DNA from 4 places in the Massilia sp. BGA-UO-ETr-WB1 genome. Region 3 is predicted to be linked to each of the others. Evidence: predicted binding sites of a transcription regulator. Region 3 holds the regulator's gene; each other region holds the start of a gene.
The links. Region 3 encodes sigma-54, which starts transcription at its own class of promoters, with help from an activator protein. Its sites were predicted from a motif close to TGGCANGNAANCTGCTTT; they were not measured.

Region 1: a site for sigma-54 is predicted at 2,596-2,613, ahead of adh (aldehyde dehydrogenase). Genes of this name have one in related genera too.
Region 2: a site for sigma-54 is predicted at 2,692-2,709, ahead of prpB (methylisocitrate lyase). Genes of this name have one in related genera too.
Region 4: a site for sigma-54 is predicted at 2,528-2,545, ahead of pqqA (pyrroloquinoline quinone precursor peptide PqqA). Genes of this name have one in related genera too.

What each region holds. Positions count from the first base shown of each region.
Region 1 is NZ_JCAQOT010000022.1:10,244-15,489, reverse strand. Features, by position in the region: gene AC56DV_RS08420 (TonB-dependent receptor family protein) at 1-1,347, opposite strand, end outside; gene AC56DV_RS08415 (beta-propeller fold lactonase family protein) at 1,521-2,501, shown strand; gene adh (aldehyde dehydrogenase) at 2,657-4,177, shown strand; gene AC56DV_RS08405 (DUF779 domain-containing protein) at 4,187-4,555, shown strand; gene AC56DV_RS08400 (PQQ-dependent methanol/ethanol family dehydrogenase) at 4,584-5,246, shown strand, end outside.
Region 2 is NZ_JCAQOT010000026.1:33,948-39,193, reverse strand. Features, by position in the region: gene AC56DV_RS22580 (S41 family peptidase) at 1-912, shown strand, start outside; gene prpR (propionate catabolism operon regulatory protein PrpR) at 914-2,581, opposite strand; gene prpB (methylisocitrate lyase) at 2,742-3,632, shown strand; gene prpC (bifunctional 2-methylcitrate synthase/citrate synthase) at 3,661-4,812, shown strand; gene acnD (Fe/S-dependent 2-methylisocitrate dehydratase AcnD) at 4,827-5,246, shown strand, end outside.
Region 3 is NZ_JCAQOT010000024.1:839,623-844,868, reverse strand. Features, by position in the region: gene rapZ (RNase adapter RapZ) at 1-629, shown strand, start outside; gene AC56DV_RS16985 (enoyl-CoA hydratase/isomerase family protein) at 634-1,710, opposite strand; gene hpf (ribosome hibernation-promoting factor, HPF/YfiA family) at 1,803-2,159, opposite strand; gene AC56DV_RS16975 (RNA polymerase factor sigma-54) at 2,229-3,719, opposite strand; gene lptB (LPS export ABC transporter ATP-binding protein) at 3,735-4,523, opposite strand; gene lptA (lipopolysaccharide transport periplasmic protein LptA) at 4,526-5,098, opposite strand; gene lptC (LPS export ABC transporter periplasmic protein LptC) at 5,111-5,246, opposite strand, start outside.
Region 4 is NZ_JCAQOT010000026.1:896,553-901,798, reverse strand. Features, by position in the region: gene AC56DV_RS26440 (DUF4214 domain-containing protein) at 1-896, shown strand, start outside; gene AC56DV_RS26435 (YaiI/YqxD family protein) at 908-1,390, shown strand; gene AC56DV_RS26430 (OmpA family protein) at 1,391-2,380, opposite strand; gene pqqA (pyrroloquinoline quinone precursor peptide PqqA) at 2,557-2,688, shown strand; gene pqqB (pyrroloquinoline quinone biosynthesis protein PqqB) at 2,746-3,666, shown strand; gene pqqC (pyrroloquinoline-quinone synthase PqqC) at 3,663-4,355, shown strand; gene pqqD (pyrroloquinoline quinone biosynthesis peptide chaperone PqqD) at 4,387-4,650, shown strand; gene pqqE (pyrroloquinoline quinone biosynthesis protein PqqE) at 4,643-5,246, shown strand, end outside.

The DNA of each region.
Region 1 (5,246 bases), on a different contig from region 3:
GTTGCCGTTGGACAGATAGCGGTCGCTCACGTCCACCTTGAAGCGGCTGTGCCGCAGGCCCGCGTTCAGCACCCAAGGCCCCTGTGCCCATTCGGCTTGCAGGTAGGGATCGGTGCTGCTCACCTTGTCCGTTTCGTCGCGCCGCAGCCTGCCTTTCACGCCAAGTTCGGTCCCGCTGAAGTTCTCGTAGCCCTTGCGGTCGTCCTTCGAGCGGCCGTATTCGATGCCGACCGTGGACGTCAGCTTGCCGCCCGCCAGCGCCCGCACGTCCACCCAGCTGACGTCGGCGCCGCTGAAATCGCGGTCGAAATCGACCACGCCGCCGGAATGGCTGGCCGGGGCCTGGAATGCGCGCGAGAAGGCCTGGTACTGGATCACCTGGCGGTTGCCGCCATGGACGGTGACGCGCAGCTTGCTGTCGCCGGCGCCGATCCTCTGCTCCCACGCCGCGCCGATCTGCTTGTGGTCGATGCTCTTGCGGGTGTTGTAGCGTTCCGCGAAGGTGCGCTTGGGCGTTGCCGTGTCGGTGGCGTCGGTTTCGCCGGCGCGCTGGTCGCGCCGCCATGTGGCCCAGGTGACGCCGAGCGGGTCTTGCGTGTCCTTCTGGCGCAGCCCGCTGGCGGTGATGGTCAGTTTGCCGCCGGCGCCCGGCGCCAGCGTCAGCTTGGCGTAGGCCTGGTCGCGCCGCGCCGCGCTGTGGTCGCGGTAGCCGTCGGTGTCGAAGCGGGAGGCGTCCAGCACGTAGCCGATGCCGCCCGACTTGCCTTGCGCGTTCAGGTCCAGTTTGCGGGCGCCGTCGCTGCCGGCGGACAGGGTGGTTTCCACGCTGGGGGCGCCGTCGCCGTCGCGCGTGAACAGCTGCACCACGCCGCCGGCGTGGTTGCCGTACACCGCAGAGAACGGGCCGCGCAGCACTTCAATGCGCTCGGCCATGTCGAGGTTGAAGGTGGCGGCCTGGCCCTGGCCGTCCGGCATGCTGGCCGGGATGCCGTCGGCGATCAGCTTCACGCCGCGCACGCCGAAGGCGGAGCGGGCGCCGAAGCCGCGCGACGATATTTGCAAGTCCTGCGCGTAGTTCTGGCGGTTCTGTGCCACCAGGCCTGGCACGGAGGCCAGGGCTTCGGACGCGTTCACGCGCATCTGGCTGTCGCGGATGCGCTCCGCGCCGACCACGTCGACGGCGGCCGGGAAGTCGAAACTGCTGTGTTCCACGCGGCTGCCGCTGACGATGACGACGGCTGCATCGGCCGCACCGGCTGCATCGGCCGCGTGGACGGTGGGCGTGAGCGGCAGGGCGCCAGCGCTGAACAGGGCTGCGACAGCCCTCAAACGAAATCGGTGCTGCATGGTCAATCTCCTTGGTTGAGTTCCTCGCCTGCCTGGCGGGGGCCGGCAAGTCTGCTTCAACCCGTAAGCAATATACCTGCCATGGCTGCTCCGCGCCGCGCGCGTGGCATGGCGCTTGCATCGTCTGCTGCACGCGCGCGCATCCCGCAGGCGCGATCCTTCAAGAGGCAGTCATGAAAACCCCGTATTGTCTACGCGCCGCGCGCGTGTTTGCAACCGTTTCTGCAATCCTCCCCTGCTTGCTGGCGCAATCTGCCCAAGCTGCCAATGCGGCGCCGCTGGCCTATGTGCCCAACGAGAAGTCCGGCACGGTCAGCGTAGTCGATACCGCCACCGATACGGTGCTGCGCAGCCTGGCGGCCGGCAAGCGGCCGCGCGGCATTGCGGCGGTTCCCGGCGGCACGCGGCTGTTCGTGACGGACGCCGGCAGCAACACGCTGCTGATGCTCGACAGCGCCGGCGGCGCCACGCCAACCCCGCTGGCGCTGGGCAAATCGCCGGAAGGCGTGAGCGTGTCGCCGGATGGCCGCTACGCCGCCGTCGCGGTGGAAGAGGGCAACAGCGTCACGCTGGTGGACGCCCGCAGCGGCGAGCGCCTGGCCGACATCCCGGTCCAGGGCCGCAACCCCGAGCATGCCGTGTTCAGCCCGGACGGCCGCTGGCTCTACGTCAGCGCCGAGGAAGCCGAGCAGGTGGACGTGATCGACGTGGCGCAGCGGCGCCAGGCCGGCACGGTGGCGGTCGGCCTGCGTCCGCGCGGCATCGGTTTTTCGCCGGACGGCCGCCGCGCCTATATCGCCTGCGAACTGGTGAACACGGTGTACGTGGTGGACACCGCCACCCGCAGCACGCTGGCGAAAATCCCGGCCGGGCGCAACGCCAACGGCATTGCCGTGCACCCCAGCGGCAAGCAGGTCTACGTCTCCAACGGCACCGACGGCAGCGTGATGCTGATCGATGCCGTCAGCAACACCGTCAGCGCCACGGTGGCGGTCGGCAAGCGGCCGTGGAATATGGCCATCACGCCGGACGGCGCCAAGCTGTACGTGGCCAACGGCCGCTCCAACAGCGTTTCCGTGATCGACACCGCCAGCGCGCGCAAGGTGGCCGACATCGCCGTGGGCGAGCTGCCCTGGGGCGTGGCGATTCCCTGAGCGCGGTCACACCTGAAACAGCCGCCGTGGCACACCTGTTCAACTTTGGCACACCTTGCAACAGCGCAGGCGCCGTTTTCGCCGTGCAGGCAGCTGGCACGGTGTTTGCGAAATAGAGGATGCAAGTCCAACCCACATTGAAGAAAGAGGATGACATGAATCTCGCGGATATCAACAAACTGGGCGTCGCCAACCCTTTCAAGCAACGCTATGACAACTACATCGGCGGCAAGTTCGTGGCGCCGGTAAAAGGCGAGTACTTCGCCAACCTGACCCCGATCACCGGGCTGCCGTTCTGCGAGATCGCGCGCTCGACGGCGGAGGACGTGGAGATCGCGCTGGACGCGGCGCACGCCGCCAAGGAAGCCTGGGGCAAGACCTCGCAGGCTGAGCGCGCCAACATCCTGAACCGCATCGCCGACCGCATGGAGCAGAACCTGCAGCTGATCGCCACCGCCGAGACCATCGACAACGGCAAGCCGATCCGCGAAACCATGGCGGCCGACATTCCGCTGGCGATCGACCACTTCCGCTATTTCGCCGGCTGCATCCGCGCCCAGGAGGGCTCGGTGGCGCAGATCGACGACACCACCTACGCCTACCACTTCCACGAGCCGCTGGGCGTGGTGGGCCAGATCATTCCGTGGAACTTCCCCATCCTGATGGCGGTATGGAAGCTGGCGCCGGCGCTGGCGGCGGGTAACTGCGTGGTGCTGAAACCGGCCGAGCAGACCCCGGCCTCCATCATGGTGCTGGCGGAGCTGATCGGCGACCTGCTGCCGCCCGGCGTGCTGAACATCGTCAACGGCTTCGGCCTGGAAGCGGGCAAGCCGCTGGCCTCGAACAAGCGCATCGCCAAGATCGCCTTCACCGGCGAAACCGGCACCGGCCGCCTGATCATGCAGTACGCCGCGCAGAATTTGATCCCGGTCACGCTGGAGCTGGGCGGCAAGTCGCCCAACATCTTCTTCGAAGACGTGATGGCGGCCGACGACGACTACTTCGATAAATGCCTGGAGGGCTTCGCCATGTTCGCGCTGAACCAGGGCGAGGTGTGCACCTGCCCGTCGCGCGTGCTGATCCAGGAGTCGATCTACGAAGCCTTCATCGAGCGCGCCCTGAAGCGCGTGGCCGCCATCAAGCAGGGCAACCCGCTCGATTCGGCCACCATGATCGGCGCCCAGGCATCGCAGGAGCAGATGGAAAAGATCCTGTCCTATATGGATATCGGCAAGCAGGAAGGCGCCCAGCTGCTGGCCGGCGGCGCGCGCAATGTGCAGAGCGGCGAGCTGGAAGGCGGCTACTACGTCACGCCCACCGTGTTCAAGGGCGACAACACCATGCGCATCTTCCAGGAAGAGATCTTCGGGCCGATGGTGTCGGTCACGACCTTCAAGGACGAGGCGGACGCGCTGCGCATCGCCAACGACACGCTGTACGGCCTGGGCGCAGGCGTATGGACCCGCGACGGCGCGCGCGCCTTCCGCATCGGGCGCGGCATCCAGGCCGGCCGCGTGTGGACCAACTGCTACCACCTGTATCCGGCGCACGCTGCCTTCGGCGGCTACAAGCAGTCCGGCATTGGCCGCGAAAACCACAAGATGATGCTGGACCACTATCAGCAGACCAAGAATCTGCTGGTGAGCTACAGCCCTAAAGCGCTGGGCTTCTTCTGAGAGACCGACATGAAAGCAGCCGTAGCCCGCGTTATCGCGACTGGCCCCGCACTGGAGATGATCGCCGAACTGCGCCACCGGCACGGGCCGATCATGTTCTTCCAGTCCGGCGGCTGCTGCGACGGCAGCACGCCGATGTGCTACCAGGCCGGCGAGTTCAATCTGAGCGACACCGACGTCTACCTGGGCAACCTGAATGGGGCGCCTTTCTACATGGGGCTGGAGCAGTTCGGCTACTGGGAGCACACGCAACTGATTATCGACGTGGTGCCGGGCAACGGCGGCATGTTCTCGCTCGATAACGGCACCGGGCGGCGCTTTCTCACCCGCTCGCGGGTGTTCACCGACGAGGAATGCAGGGAACTTGGTCTTTTATAAAAACATGGGAAGTCAAGAGGAGAACAAAATGCAAAAAACATTCGTAGGATTGCTGCTGGCGTCGGGCAGCGTGGGCCTGGCATGGGCGGCGGGCGGCGCTGCCGTTACCACCAGTATGCTGGACGGAGCATCGAAAAATACCGCGGCTGTGCTGTCCTTCGGCATGGGCTCGGAGGGCCAGCGCTATTCGCCGCTGACGCAGATCAACACCGCCAACGTCGGCAGGCTGACGCCGGCCTGGTCGTTTTCCTTCGGCGGCGAGAAGCAGCGCGGCCAGGAGTCGCAGCCGCTGATCCACAACGGAAAAATGTTCGTCACCGCCTCGTACTCGCGCATTTTCGCGGTGGACCTTAAGAACGGCGCCAAGCTGTGGAAATACGAACACCGCCTGCCGGACGGCATCATGCCCTGCTGCGACGTGGTCAACCGCGGCGCCGCGCTGTTCGACAACCTGGTCATCTTCGGCACGCTGGACGCGCAGCTGGTGGCGCTGGACCAGGATACCGGCAAGATCGTCTGGAAGGAAAAGGTGGACGACTACGCCGCCGGCTATTCGATGACGGCGGCCCCGCTGATCGCCAAGGGGCTGCTGCTGACCGGCGTGTCCGGCGGCGAGTTCGGCATCGTCGGCCGGGTGGAAGCGCGCAATCCCCGCACCGGCGAGCTGGTTTGGTCGCGCCCCATGGTGGAA
Region 2 (5,246 bases), on a different contig from region 3:
TTCAAGAAGGTGTACGGCGGCCTGAACTGGAACCCCACGCTGCGCGCGCCGCTCACCGAGCCGGGCCTGAACGTCAAGGCCGGCGAGTACCTGCTGGCGGTGGAAAGCCGCCCGCTGCTGCCGCCGACCAATCTGTACAGCGCATTCGAGAACACCGCCAACAAGGCCATCGACATCACGGTCGGCCCGAATCCGGACGGCAGCAAGTCGCGCACCATCACCGTGGTGCCGGTGGCGAACGAGGACGCGCTGCGCAACCGCGACTGGGTGGAAGGGAACATCCGCAAGGTGCACGCCGCCACCAACGGCCGCGTGGCCTATGTCTACGTGCCGAATACGGCGGGCCTGGGCCACACCTACTTCAAGCGCTACTTCTTCCCGCAGGCCGACAAGGACGCCGTCATCATCGACGAGCGCTTCAACGGCGGCGGCAGCGTGGCGGACTACTACATCGAGATCCTGCAGAAGAAGGAGATCGCGTGGTGGACCATGCGCTACGGCGCCGACATGAAGACGCCGTCGGCCTCCATCCAGGGCCCGCGCGCCATGCTGATCGACGAGACGGCCGGCTCGGGCGGCGACCTGCTGCCGTGGATGTTCCGCAAGAACCAGATGGGACCGCTGATCGGCAAGCGCACCTGGGGCGGGCTGGTGGGCATCCTCGGCTTCCCGGTGCTGATGGACGGCGGCTTCATCACGGCGCCCAACCTGGCGTTCTGGACCCGCGACGGCGGCTGGGGCGTGGAGAACGAAGGCGTGGCGCCGGACATCGAGGTCGAGCAGACCCCGGCGCTGGTGATCGCGGGCCGCGATCCGCAGCTGGAGAAGGCGATCGAGGTGATCAAGGCCGAACTGGTGAAGAATCCGCCGGTGCGGCCTGCGCGTCCAGCCTTCCCGGACAAGAGCAAGTAGTCTAGGTGTCCTGCTCGGCGCGCAGGCGGCGCCACAGCGTGGTGCGGCTGATGCCGAGGTAGTCGGCGGCTGCGTCGCGGCGGCCGCCGAAGCGGGCCAGCACGGCGCCGGCGCTTTCCTGGCCGCCTGCGCCGCCGGCGGCCGGCAGGGCCGCGCCGGTGGCGGTTGCCGCCGCGCCCGCGGCGCCGGCCGCTGCCATGCCGGCGCTGCCCTGCAGCTCGGGCGCGACGCCCAGCACGAAGCCGGGCGTGAGCGCCTGCAGCGGCTCGGCGGCCAGGAACAGCGCCAGCCGCTCGGTCAGGTTGCGCAGTTCGCGCACATTGCCCGGCCAGCCGTAGCGCAGCAGCAGCGGGGCGCAGGCGCCCAGTTCGGCGTGCAGGTTGGGATGCGGCCGCGCGCCCAGCGCCGCCAGCGCGTTCTTGAGCGACCACTCGGCCAGCGGCACGATATCGTCGGCGCGCTCGCGCAGCGGCGGCAGCGCCAGGCGCAGCACCGCCAGCCGGTAGAACAGGTCGGCGCGGAAGCGGCCTTCGCGCACGCGCTGCTCCAGGTCGCAGTGGGTGGCGCTGATGATGCGCACGTTAATGGCGATCGGACGCGTGCCGCCCACCCGCACCACTTCGCGCTCCTCCAGCACCCGCAGCAAGCGCGTTTGCAGCGCCAGCGGCATCTCGCCGATTTCGTCCAGGAACAGCGTGCCCCGGTTGGCCGCCTCGAACAGTCCCGCGTGCCCGCCGCGCCGCGCGCCGGTGAACGCGCCTTCCTCGTGCCCGAACAGCTCGGACTCCAGCAGCGACTCGGCGATGGCGCCGCAATTCACCGCCACGAAGGGCTGGTTCGCCCCCAGCGCGCGCGGCGCCTCGCGGTGGATGGCTTGCGCCACCAGCTCCTTGCCGCAGCCGGTTTCGCCCTGGATCAGCACCGTGGCGGGGGACTTCGCGTACAGCACCACGGCCTGCCGGGTTTTCTCCATGGCGGCCGATTCGCCGCGCAGGTCGTTCAGGCCATGGCGCGCGCGCAGCGTGTCCGCCACCACGCCCACGCGGCTGCGCGCGCGGTTCGATTCCAGCTGGGTCAGGCGCGCCATTTCCAGCGCGTCGTCGAAGGCGCGCCGGATCGAGGCGGCCGAGTACATGAACACCGCCGTCAGCCCGGCTTCCTCGGCCAGGTCCGCGATCAGGCCCGCGCCGACGATGGCGCGCACGCCGGACGCTTTCAGGTCGTTGATCTGGGCCCGCGCGTCCTCCTCGGTGGCGTAGGTGCGCTGCGCCACGTCGAAGCCGAAGGTGGCGGTGAACTCGGCCAGCTCGGTCATCTTGTCCTGGTAGGTGATGACGCCGATGCGCTCGGACACCCGCCGCGCCCGCGCCAGCGCCTGCATCACGTCGAAACCGCTGGCCTTGGCGATCACCACCGGCACCGACAGCCTGCCTTTCAGATAGGCCGCGTTGGACCCGGCCGCGATCACCGCGTCGCAGCGCTCGGTGGCCATGCGCTCGCGGATGTGGCGCGCCGCTTCGTCGAAGCCGAGGTTGATCGGTTCGATGGTGGCCAGCTCGTCGTATTCCAAGGTGATGTCGCGGAACAGCTCGGACAGGCGCGACACGGCCACCGTCCAGATCACGGGTTTATCGGCGGCGTCGAAGGGCAGGGGGGAGGCGGGGCGCATGTTTCAATTATATTGCATGCGCGTTTCGATGTTTCATGTTGTTTCATCGTGAAACATGTCCGGGCACGCGCCATAGCGGCAAGTGCTTGATTTTGCGGTGTTTCATCTGCTGGCACGGCATTTGCTGTAGTGGCTGCAACCTAACTTGAAAGGGCATCACATGAGCCAATACTCCGCAGGCGCCGCGTTCCGCAAAGCCGTCCAGGAAGAGTCCCCGCTGCAGGTCGTCGGCGCCATCAACGCCAACCACGCCCTGCTGGCGAAGCGCGCCGGCTTCAAGGCCATCTACCTGTCCGGCGGCGGCGTCGCTGCCGGTTCGCTGGGCCTGCCCGACCTCGGCATTTCCAACCTGGACGACGTGCTGACCGACGTGCGCCGCATCACCGACGTGTGCGACCTGCCGCTGCTGGTGGACGTGGACACCGGCTTCGGCGCCTCCGCCTTCAACGTGGCGCGCACCGTCAAGTCCATGATCAAGTTCGGCGCCGCCGCCATGCACATCGAAGACCAGGTGGGCGCCAAGCGCTGCGGCCACCGCCCGGGCAAGGAAATCGTCTCGAAGGCCGAGATGGTGGACCGCATCAAGGCCGCCGTGGACGCCCGCACCGACGAGAACTTCGTCATCATGGCCCGCACCGATGCGCTGGCAGTCGAAGGACTGGACGCCTCCATCGAGCGCGCCGTGGCCTGCGTGGAAGCCGGCGCCGACATGATCTTCCCGGAAGCGATGATCTCGCTGGACATGTACAAGCAGTTCGCCAAGGCGGTGGGTGTGCCCGTCCTGGCCAACATCACCGAATTCGGCTCCACCCCGCTGTTCACCGTGGATGAGCTGCGCACGGCCGACGTGGGCCTGGTGCTGTACCCGCTGTCCGCCTTCCGCGCCATGAACAAGGCCGCCGAAAACGTCTACGGCGCGATCCGCCGCGACGGCACCCAGCAGGGCGTGCTGGACACCATGCAGACCCGCCAGGAGCTGTATGAGCGCATCAATTATCACGATTTCGAACAGAAGCTGGACGCACTGTTCGCGGCGAAAAAAAATAGCTAACGATATCTGAGATACCTGGAGACCCCAAATGACCGAACAAGCCCCAACCTTCAAGCCTAAAAAATCCGTCGCCCTGTCCGGCGTCACCGCCGGCAACACCGCCCTGTGCTCGGTCGGCAAAACCGGCAACGACCTGCACTACCGCGGCTACGACATCCTGGACGTGGCCACCACCAGCGAGTTCGAAGAAATCGCCTTCCTGCTGGTGCACGGCAAGCTGCCCACCGAATCCGAACTGCGCGGCTATAAGGCCAAGCTGAAATCGCTGCGCGGCCTGCCGCAGGCGGTCAAATCGGCGCTGGAAGCGCTGCCCGCGTCGGCCCACCCGATGGACGTGATGCGCACCGGCTGCTCCGTGCTGGGCTGCGTGCTGCCGGAAAAGGACGACCACAACGTGCCCGGCGCGCGCGACATCGCCGACCGCCTGATGGCGTCCTTCGGCTCCATGCTGCTGTACTGGTACCACTACAGCCATAACGGCAAGCGCATCGAAGTGGAAACCGACGACGACTCCATCGGCGGCCACTTCCTGCACCTGCTGCACGGCGAGAAGCCGCGCGAATCGTGGGTGAAAGCCATGCACGTGTCGCTGATCCTGTACGCGGAACACGAGTTCAACGCATCCACCTTCGCCAGCCGCGTCATCTCCGGCACCGGCTCCGACATCCACTCGGCCATCACCGGCGCCATCGGCGCGCTGCGCGGCCCGAAACACGGCGGCGCCAACGAATTCGCGTTCGAGATCCAGAAGCGCTACGAGAACGCCGACGAAGCCGAAGCGGACATCCGCAAGCGCGTGGAAAACAAGGAAGTGGTGATCGGCTTCGGCCATCCTGTCTACACCATCTCCGATCCGCGCAATGTGGTCATCAAGGACGTGGCGCGCAAGCTGTCCGAAGAAGCCGGTTCGACCAAGATGTTCGCCATCGCGGAGCGCCTGGAATCGGTGATGTGGGAAATCAAGAAGATGTTCCCCAACCTGGACTGGTTCTCGGCTGTTTCGTACCACATGATGGGCGTGCCGACCGCCATGTTCACGCCGCTGTTCGTCATCTCGCGCACCTCCGGCTGGGCCGCGCACATCATCGAGCAGCGCATCGACAACAAGATCATCCGCCCGAGCGCGAACTACGTCGGCCCGGACGACCTGAAATTCGTACCGATCAAGGACCGCAAGTAATCATGGACATCCCGATGAATACCGCATTCCGCAAGCCCCTCCCGGGCACCAAGCTGGACTACTTCGATGCGCGTGCCGCGGTCGACGCCATCCAGCCCGGCGCGTACGACAAGCTGCCGTACACCTCGCGCGTGCTGGCCGAAAACCTGGTGCGCCGCTGCGACCCGGCCACGCTGAACGCCTCGCTGTCCCAGCTGATCGAGCGCAAGCGCGAGCTGGACTTCCCGTGGTTCCCGGCGCGCGTGGTGTGCCACGACATCCTGGGCCAGACCGCGCTGGTGGACCTGGCCGGCCTGCGCGACGCCATCGCCCTGCAGGGCGGCGACCCGGCGCTGGTCAACCCCGTGGTGCCGACCCAGCTGGTGGTGGACCACTCGCTGGCGGTGGAGTGCGGCGGCTTCGACCCGGACGCCTTCGACAAGAACCGCGCCATC
Region 3 (5,246 bases):
ACGACGTCAAGATCATGTACCTGACGGCGAACACCCATTCGCTGGTGGCGCGCTTCTCGGAAACGCGCCGCAGCCACCCGCTGTCGCACGAACTGAAGCCGGGCCAGAATCCGGCCGCGCGCCGCACGCTGATCGAATGCATCTCCGAAGAGCGCGAGCGCCTGTCGGCCATCGAGCAGCTGGGCCACGTCATCGACACCTCGGAACTGAGCGCCAACAAGCTGCGCGCCTGGATCAAGGACCTGGTGCAAAGCGAGAACGCGCCGCTGACGCTGTTCTTCGAATCGTTTGCCTTCAAGGTGGGCGTGCCGCTGGACGCTGACTTCGTGTTCGACGTGCGCGCGATTCCCAACCCCTATTACGACCTGGCCCTGCGCCCGATGACGGGCCGCGACGCGCCGGTGATCGCCTTCCTCGACGCCCAGCCCAGCGCGGACGAAATGTTCAAGGACATCCGCGATTTCGTGGCCAAGTGGCTGCCGTCGTTCAAGACCGACAACCGCAGCTACCTGACGGTGGCGGTGGGCTGCACCGGCGGCCAGCACCGCTCGGTGTACATGGCCGAACGCCTGGCGCGGCATTTCCACCCGACCGAGCAGGTGGTGCTGCGCCACCGCGAGCAGTCCTGACGTTTTAAAGGTGGCGCAGCGGATGCGCGTGCGCCGGCCACGGCGGCGCGAAGAACGCGGCCACCATCTCCGGCGTCACCTCCTCCAGCGCCGCTGGCGACCACTTGGGCGCGTTGTCCTTGTCGATCACCAGCGCGCGCACGCCTTCCAGCACTTCGCCATGTTCGAAATTGCGGCGCACCAGGTTGCGTTCCATGCGCAGGCAGTCCGCCACGTCCAGCGCGGCGCCGCGGTTCAGCAGCTCCAGGGTCACGCACATCATCAGCGGCGAGCGGCTTTGCATGGCCTTCAGCGCCGCCTGCGCGAACGCGCCTTCGTCCGCCGCCAGCGAGGCCATGATGGCCGCCACGCTGTCCGCCGCGAAGTGGCGCTCAATCGCGGCGCGCTCGGCCTCCAGCACGCCTTTGCCGGCCTGGAACGGCGCGGCGAAGGCTGCGATGGCGTCGCGCAGCCCGGCGCCCGGCGCCGCCTCCAGCAGGCCGCGCAGCGCGTCCCACGCATCGGCCGGCACGTAATGGTCCGCCAGGCCCACGTAGAGCGCATCCGCCGCGCCCACGGTCAGCCCGGTCAGGCCCAGGTAGCGCCCCAGGCTGCCCGGCGCGTGCGACAGGAAATGGCTGCCGCCCACGTCCGGGAACAAGCCGATGTTCACTTCCGGCATGGCCATTTTCGTGCGGTCCGTGACGATGCGCACGCCGCAGCCGGGGCCGCCCTGCGCGATGCCCATGCCGCCGCCCATCACCACGCCGTCCATTAATGCGATATACGGTTTAGGGTAATAGTGGATCAGGTGGTTGAGCGCGTACTCCTCGGTGAAGAAGTCCTCCAGCAGCGCGCTGCCGCCCTGCGGCGTGGCGTTGCCCACCTGGTGGAAGAAGCGGATGTCGCCGCCGGCGCACAGGGCTTTCTCGCTGCTGCTGCGTATCACCACGGCGGCCACGGCACTGTCGTCGCGCCAGGCCAGCAGCGCGGCCGTCAGGCTGCGCACCATGGCCAGGGAAAGGGAATTGAGCGCCTTGGGGCGGTCGAGGGTGATGAAGCCGGTGCCGTTGGCAACCTGGGTAAGGACGTGCTCGCTCATGCTGGATGTCTCTGGAATTGTTAGAGCACCATTTTAGCGCGGGCGCAAAAAAGGGCGCCAGATGCGCCCTTTGTTGGGAGTGCCGCTGACCTTTACGCGGTCGGGGCAGGTTCGTACGTGTCCGGCAGATGCTTGATGGCGTCGTGGCCATGCTCCTGCACTTTGGCTTTGTACTTCATGACTTGGCGGTCCAGTTTGTCGATCAGCGTATCGATGGCAGCATACAGGTCTTGCGACAGGCTTTCCACGTACACGGTCTTGCCGGACATGCGCAGATTGATTTCGGCCTTTTGCCTTTTGTCTTTCTCGGTGAGGTTATCTACAGTCAGGATGACAGCAATATCAATAACTTGATCGAAATGGCGCTTGACCCGTTCCAGCTTGTTCTGCACGTATTCACGGATGGCGGGGGTCACTTCGAGATGATGTCCACTGATGGTGAGATTCATACACACTCCTAAAGATAAGGGCTCATACGCTGTCGAATGTTATTGGAGCGCAGGGGAACCCAAGTAAAACTACAAAGCTTTACGCAGACTTACCGGAGGGATTTTCAGGGCTTCGCGATATTTGGCAACAGTCCGTCGCGCAATTACCATGCCCTGTTCACCCAGCATGTCCGCAATCTTACTGTCGGATAAAGGATTTTTCGGGTCTTCAGCTCCTGTCAATTGCACAATCAGCGCCCGTATCGCCGTCGAGGATGCTTCTCCTCCTGCTTCGGTGGCGACGTGACTGCCAAAGAAATATTTCAACTCAAACATCCCATGCGGAGTCAGCATGTATTTCTGAGTTGTTACGCGAGAAATAGTGCTCTCGTGTAGTCCCAGTGTATCAGCAATTTCACGCAACACAAGGGGTCTCATGGCGACCGCGCCATGGCTGAAAAAGTTCTTTTGTCTTTCTACTATCGCTTGCGCCACGCGCAGGATGGTGTCGAAACGCTGGCGCATATTCTTGATCAGCCACTTGGCTTCCTGCAGCTGCGCGCCCATCGCCGACTCGCCCTTGCCTTGCTTGAGCATGTTGGCGTACAGCGCGTTCACGCGCAGGCGCGGCATCACGTCGTTGTTCAAGGTGACCTGCCAGCCGTTGCGCGCCTTCTTCACGATCACGTCCGGCACCACGTAGTCGGACACGTCGGAGGCGAACTCGGCGCCCGGATGCGGATTGCACTGGCGGATCACCGCCTGCGCTTCGCGCAGGTCTTCATCGTCGCAGTCGAGGGCTTTTTTCAGCTTGTTGAATTCGCGCTGCGCGAACCAGGCCAGGTGCTTTTCCACGATGCAGATGGCCATGCGGCGCGTCACCAAAGGCACGCCGGGCATGCGCTTGATCTGCAGCGCCAGGCACTCGGAGGCGCTGCGCGCGCCCACGCCGATGGGGTCGAAACTTTGCAGCAGCGTGAGCGCCGTCCGCAGCTCTTCCAGCTCCACGTCCGCCTCTTCCGGCAGGCGCGCGTGGATCTCTTCCAGCGGCTCTTCCAGGTAGCCGTTCTCGTCCAGCGCGTCGATGATCAGTTCCATCAGCACGCGGTCGCGCGGCTGCTGCACGGTCACGCGCATCTGCTCCATCAGGTGCTCGCGCAGGGTGCAGTGGCTCGCTTCGAGCTGCGGGCGCGAGTCCTCGTCGTCCGGCGCCTTGCTGCGGCCGGCGTCGCTCCAGTCGGTGTCGGCCTCGGCGCCGCTGGCGCTGTCGCCGTCGCCGCCCGCGCCCTCGAAGGGATCGCCCTCGCCGGCCGGCGCGCTGTCCTGCGCCGGCGCGCCCACTTCGGCCGGCGACGCGTCCGCGCCGTTAGGCTGGGTCTGGTTGATGGCGCCGTCGCCCAGCAGGCGCAACGAGCGGTCCAGCGGGTCGTCCAGCCGCTCGAGCAAGGGGTTCTCGCCCAGCAGCTGTTCCAGTTCCTGGTGCAGCTCCAGCGTGGACAGCTGCAGCAATCGGATCGACTGCTGCAGTTGCGGCGTCAGCGCCAGGTGCTGAGAGGTGCGGAGTTGCAGTGACTGTTTCATGGGCTAATTCACGAATTACATGCGGAAGTGTTCGCCGAGGTAGACGCGCCGCACCGATTCGTCGGCGATGATGTCGTCCGGGCGGCCGGACGCCAGCACGCTGCCCTGGTTGATGATGTAGGCGCGGTCGCAGATGCCCAGCGTCTCGCGCACGTTGTGGTCGGTGATCAGCACGCCGATGCCGCGCTCCTTGAGGAAGCGCACGATGCGCTGGATCTCGATCACGGCGATCGGATCGACGCCGGCGAACGGCTCGTCCAGCAGCACGAAGCGCGGATTGGTGGCCAGCGCGCGTGCGATCTCCACCCGGCGGCGCTCGCCGCCCGACAGCGACAGCGCCTGGTTCTCGCGCAGCTTCTCGATCTGCAGGTCGGCCAGCAGGCGGTCCAGGCGCTCGTCGATCTCGGCCTTCTTCAAGGCCTTGCCGTTGACGCGCTGGATCTCCAGCACGGCGCGGATGTTGTCCTCCACCGTCAGCTTGCGGAACACCGACGCCTCCTGCGGCAGGTAGGACAGGCCCAGGGTGGCGCGCTGGTGGATCGGCATGCTCGACACGTCCACGCCGGCGATGTCGATGCTGCCCGCGTCCGACGGCACCAGGCCGACGATCATGTAGAAGGAGGTGGTCTTGCCGGCGCCGTTGGGGCCCAGCAGGCCCACCACTTCGCCGCATTCGACCTGCAGCGACACGTCATGCACCACCTGGCGTTTGCCGTAGGTTTTCTGCAGGCCGCGCACCACCAGGGTGCTGGTGCAGCCTGGCGCGGCTGGGTTGCCTGCGGTGCTTGGGGTTGCGTCGGCCATCGTTATTTCCCCGCCGCCGGTGGCTGCGCCGGTGCTGCAGGCTTGGGCGTGGACGGCTGGATCACCATGGTGCCGCGGCCGCCGCCGGGCTTGCCCTCGCCGCTGGCGGTGTTGCGCACGCTGAACTGCTCGCGCCGGCTGTCGTAGGAAATGAACTCGCCGGACACTTCGTCGCTCGGCTTGCTGCCTTCCAGGCGGCGCACCTTGGCGTGCACGAACAGCTTGACCAGCTCGTTCTTGCCGTCGTATTCAATGCGCTCGGCCTCGCCTTCCATCCACTGGTCGCCTTCGCCGTCGCGCTTCTGGCGGAAGGTGGTCGGCTTGCCGCCGGTGCTGGTCAGCGTCACGTACTGGTAGCCTTCCGGGTCCTTGGTGACCACCGCCTTGGCCGCCTTCATCAGCAGCGTGCCGCGCGTGAGCACCACGTTGCCGGTGAAGGTGCTGACCTGCTTGACGTCGTCGACGTCGGCGTTGTCGTAGTCGATCAGCGTGGGCTTGGTGGAGTCGGCCTTCTCGGCCTGCACCAGCCCGGCCGCGCACAGCAGCAGGGCCGAAATCAGGAGTTTTTTCATCATCTGTCCATTCACTTATTTGGTTTGCGCCGGCGGATACACGATCCGCCCGCGCCCCTGCAGTTCAACCTGGCGCGTGGCGTTGTTCGCCTTCATGCCGGAGCCGGTGGCGGTGGCGCCGCCCTGCACGATCTGCACCGGCTGGTCGGTT
Region 4 (5,246 bases), on a different contig from region 3:
CCGCGCACGTGCAGGACGCTGCCGGCGGCAGCGGTGTGGCGGGCGTGGACCTGTTCTTCGACCGCGACTTCTATCTCGACACGTTCACCGGCTCCGCGGTATCGATAGGCGGTTTTGTGGGCGGCAGCGACACTTTCTTCGACGGCACGCTGAACGCCGCCTCCTACACCGGCTCACTGGGGGCTGCGACCGAGGCGGGCATGTACAACCTGCTGGGCGCGGTGGTCACCGATCAAAGCGGCAACTCGGCGGAATACACCGCCGCGCAACTGCAGGCCATGGGGATCAACACGCAGTTCGAGGTGCGCAGCGGCGAGCCGCAGGGCGCGCCGGCTCCCGGCCCCGCCTTAGTCACCGGCAGCGCCGGCATCGATGAAGTGAGTTACGCTGCGGCCAGCACCGGATTCACGGTGCGCAAGTCCCTCGGCGGCTTCGTGGCCACCGACGGGCAGGACATCAACGACACCCTGGTCAACGTGGAGCGCCTGGCGTTCACGGACCAGAATATTGCGCTGGACGTGGACGGCCACGGCGGCCAGGCCTACCGTCTCTACCAGGCGGCATTCGACCGCCAGCCGGACCTGCCGGGCCTGGGTTTCTGGATCTCCAATCTGGACAAGGGGTGGACCCTGCTTGACGTCGCCGGCCGCTTCCTGGACAGCGTCGAATATGGACGGCTGTACGGCACCGCCTTGCAGGACCAGCAATTCGTCACGGAGCTGTATCATAACGTGCTGCACCGGGACCCGGAGCAGGCCGGTCTGGCGCACTGGATGACTAAACTGGACCAGGGCGCCACGCGCGCAGAACTGCTGGTCGGTTTCAGCGAGAGCGCGGAAAACATGGCGCAGGTCATCGGCGCCATAGAAAACGGCATGGCCTATATACCTTATTAAGAAAGCAGTAGATGCAAATTTGGGTGGATGCGGACGCTTGTCCGGCGGTGATCAAGGAGATCCTGTACCGCGTGGCCGAGCGCACGCAGATGAATGTCACCCTGGTGGCGAACCAGCTGATGCGGGTGCCGCCGTCGCGCTTTGTCCGCTCGGTGCAGGTGCCTGCCGGCGCCGACGTGGCGGACCAGGAAATCGTGCGCCTGCTGGCGCCGGGCGACCTGGTCATCACCGCCGACATCCCGCTGGCGTCGGACGTGCTTAAAAAGGGCGGCCTGGCGCTCAACCCGCGCGGCGAATTCTATACCAATGACAACATCGCCCAGATGCTGACCATGCGCGCCTTCATGGAAGAGCTGCGCAGCGGCGGCGTCGATACCGGCGGCCCGGCGCCGTTCAGCCAGGCCGACCGCCAGAGTTTCGCCAACACGCTGGACCGCCACCTGGCCAAGGTGAAGGCGGCCGCCCTGCGCGCCGCCGGCCCCAGCCCGGCGTAGTTACTGTTCCACCAGTTCCACGCGCCGGTTCCTGGCGCGCCCGGCTTCGCTGCCGTTGGACGCCACCGGCGCCAGGCTGGCAACGCCGCGCGCCAGCAGGCGCCTGGCGTCGATCTTGTAAGTGCCGGCCAGCGCCGCCGTCACCGCTTCGGCGCGCTTTTGCGACAGCGCGCCGTTGGCCTCCAGGCTGCCCTGGTTGTCCGTGTGGCCGACGATGGCCACTTTCAGCTGCTTGTTCTGCGTCAGCAGCTTGGCCATTTCGTCCAGCTGGGTCTTGGACTCCGGTTTCAGCTCGGCCTTGCCGGTGTCGAAGTACACGCCGTACAGAGCGATCTTGCCCTCGGCGGCCAGGCCCTTGCCCATGTCGTCCGCGTTCACCGTCACACTGCCGGCCTTCATGGCGCCGGATTCAATGAATTGCAGGAAGTAGGGGCTGCCAACGCCGCTGTCCTTCTGCGTGCTGGAAGGCGGCTGCACCGTGAGGATGGCCGTCACATTGCCTTCCGGCCGCGCCAGTTGCGCCACCAGGTAGCGCGGCGGATAGTTGCCGTTCGTACCCAGCCGCGTGATGGCTGAATAGCCTCCCACGAAGGATTGCGGTTTCTCGGACCAGGCGGCGGCATAGGCGCCCAGGTTCTGCCTGGCGCACTGCTCCGGCACGTCGCAGGCGTAGAGGATTTTGAAGCGGCTGCGCTCCAGCGCTGCCTGGTAGCTGCGGAACACTTCCAGGTCGCTGACGTTCGGCGGCGCCACGTAGTAGTAGTTATGGAACTTGCCTTCCAGCGTCATGGTCTTGCCGTCGCCCAGCGGCACCACGGACTGTTCGAAATTGATGCTGCCGGCATTGGCCAGGATGGAGCCCTGGAAGCGGCTCAGGAGCGGATAGTCCTTGGCGCCGGGCTTTTCCTTGTAGCTGCCGCCGGCGGCGCCGGCCAGCATGGGCATGCAAACAGCGAGCGCGAGCAGCGCATGGAGGCGGAAGGGATGCATTGCATTTCCTTTTCAATAACAACATGGAAATATATGCGGTTTGCGCCGCCCGCCGCGCACGCCTGAGCTGTTCCATTTTGCCGCACCTGTGTCACAACCTTCCGTTGCAAGTCGGAGCGCACGCCCGGCGCCGGGCAAGAAACTGCACGGCACGGAAGTTGCGTAGATAGCGGTGAATGTCCCGGGGCGCTGCGCCGGGCCTTCAATCCACCCATATCAACGAGGAGACTGTCATGCAATGGAGCAAACCTGAGTTCATCGATTTCCGCTTCGGTTTCGAAATCACGCTGTACGTTTTCAATCGCTAAGGATTGCGGCGGCCGCCGCCCCCTCGGCCGGCCGCCGCAGTTTCGATCGGGCACACCATGAAAATCATCGTACTTGGCTCCGCGGCGGGCGGCGGCTATCCGCAGTGGAACTGCAATTGCCGCAACTGCGGCGGCTTGCGGCGCGGCACGGTCCGCAGCCGCGCCCGCACCCAATCCTCGATCGCGATTTCGGCCAACGGCAGCGACTGGCTGCTGGTCAACGCATCGCCCGACATCCTGGCGCAGATCCGCGCCACGCCCGCCTTGCAGCCGGCCCGCGCCGTGCGCGGCAGCGGCATCGCCGCCGTGCTGCTGATGGACGCGCAGGTCGACCACGTCACCGGCCTGATGATGCTGCGTGAAGGCCAGGCGATACCGCTGTATTGCAGCGCTCCCGTGTGGCAGGACCTGCGGGGCGGCTTCCCGCTGGCCAGCGTGCTGGCGCATTACTGCGGCGTGGACTGGCGCGAGCTGGCGGTGGCCGGCGGCGACTGCTGCAGCTTCACGGTGCCGCAGCTGGAGGGCATCCGCTTCACGGCGGTGCCGCTCGACAGCAAGGCGCCGCCTTACTCCCCGCACCGCGACCAGCCCGAAGCGGGCGACAACATCGGCCTGCTGGCGCATGACCTGGTCAGCGGCAAAAAACTGTTCTATGCGCCCGGCCTGGCCGCCGTGGCGCCGCTGACGGCGGCCGCCATGCGCGAAGCCGACTGCCTGCTGGTGGACGGCACCTTCTGGAGCGAGGACGAAATGATAGTCCAGGGCTTCTCCAGCAAGCCCGCCGCCGCCATGGGGCACCTGCCGCAATCCGGCCCCGGCGGCATGATGGAGGTGCTGGACCAGCTGCCGGCCAGCCGCAAAGTCCTTATCCATATCAACAACACCAATCCCATTCTCGATGAAGACTCGCCGCAGCACGCCACGCTGCGCCGGCACGGCATCGAGCTGGCATACGACGGCATGGAGATATTGCTATGAACACGGCGCCCCGCTGGGACCAGGCTACTTTCCAGGCGCAGCTGCTGGCCAAGGAAAAGCACTATCACATCCACCATCCTTTCAACGTGCGGATGCAGGAAGGCGGCTTGACGCCGGAGCAGATACGCGGCTGGGTGGCCAACCGTTTTTATTACCAGATCCGCATACCGCAAAAGGACGCGGCCATCCTGGCCAACTGCCCGGAGCGCGAAACGCGCCGGCGCTGGCTGCTGCGCATACTCGACCACGACGGCTGGGACGGCAACGAGGGCGGCATCGAAGCCTGGTCGCGGCTGGGCGGGGCGGTCGGCATTCCGCGCGCCGAACTGTGGTCGCTGCAGCACGTGCTGCCCGGCGTGCGATTCGCGGTGGATGCCTACGTCAACTTCGCGCGCCAGGCGTCGTGGCAGGAGGGCGTGTGCTCCTCGCTCACCGAGATGTTCGCGCCCCGGATCCACCAGGACCGGCTGGCCAGCTGGCCGAAGAACTACCCGTGGATAGAGCCGGACGGCTTGCATTACTTCCGCAGCCGCATCCCGCTGGCCGAGCGCGACGTGGAGCACGGCTTGCAGGTGACGCTGGCGCACTTCGTCACGCGTCAGCAGCAGGAGCGGGCGCTGGAGATATTGCAGTTCAAGCTGGATGTGCTGTGGTCGATGATGGACGCGATCGACCGCGCCTACGGCTAGTGAATCAAGTGAGCAACCAAGTGAGGCAAGCATGGAAACGATGATCGACCACCCGAAGCTGTCACGCCTGTTCCGGCTCCAATGGGAAGAGGCGCAGCACGCCCACGTGCTGCTGTACCCGGAGGGCATGGTGAAGCTGAACGGCAGCGCCGCCGAAATCCTCAAGCGCTGCGACGGCCGCAGCAGCCTGCCGGACATCGTGGCGCAGCTGGAGCGGGCGTTCAGCGCCAGCGGGCTGCAAGCGGACGTGCTGGCCTTCGTGGCCGATGCGCGGCAGCGGGGCTGGCTTGTCTGACGCCGCCACCCGGCAGGCCGGCGAGGCGCCCGTGGCGCCGCCCTTGTGGTTGCTGGCCGAGCTCACCTACCGCTGCCCGCTGCATTGCGCGTTCTGCTACAACCCGGTGGACTACGCCACCAACCGCAATGAGTTGAGCACCGCGCAGTGGCTGGACGTGCTGCGCCAGGGGCGCGAGCTGGGCGCCGCGCAGCTCGGTTTCTCGGGCGGCGAACCGCTGCTGCGCGACGACCTGGAACCGCTGGTGGCCGAAGGGCGCCGGCTGGGCTATTACACCAACCTGATCACGTCCGGCATCGGACTGACCGAGGAGCGCCTGCGCCGCCTGTCGGAGGCGGGCCTGGACCATATCCAGCTGTCGTTCCAGGATTCCACGCGCGAGATGAACGACTTCCTCAGCAGCACCCGGACCTACGAGCTGAAGTCGCGCGTGGCGGCGCTGATCAAGCGCTTCGACTATCCGATGGTGCTCAACGTGGTGCTGCACCGCTATAACCTGGACCACGTGGACCGCATCATCGACATGGCGCTGGAGATGGGGGCGGAATACCTGGAGCTGGCCAACACGCAGTACTACGGCTGGGGCCTGGTGAACC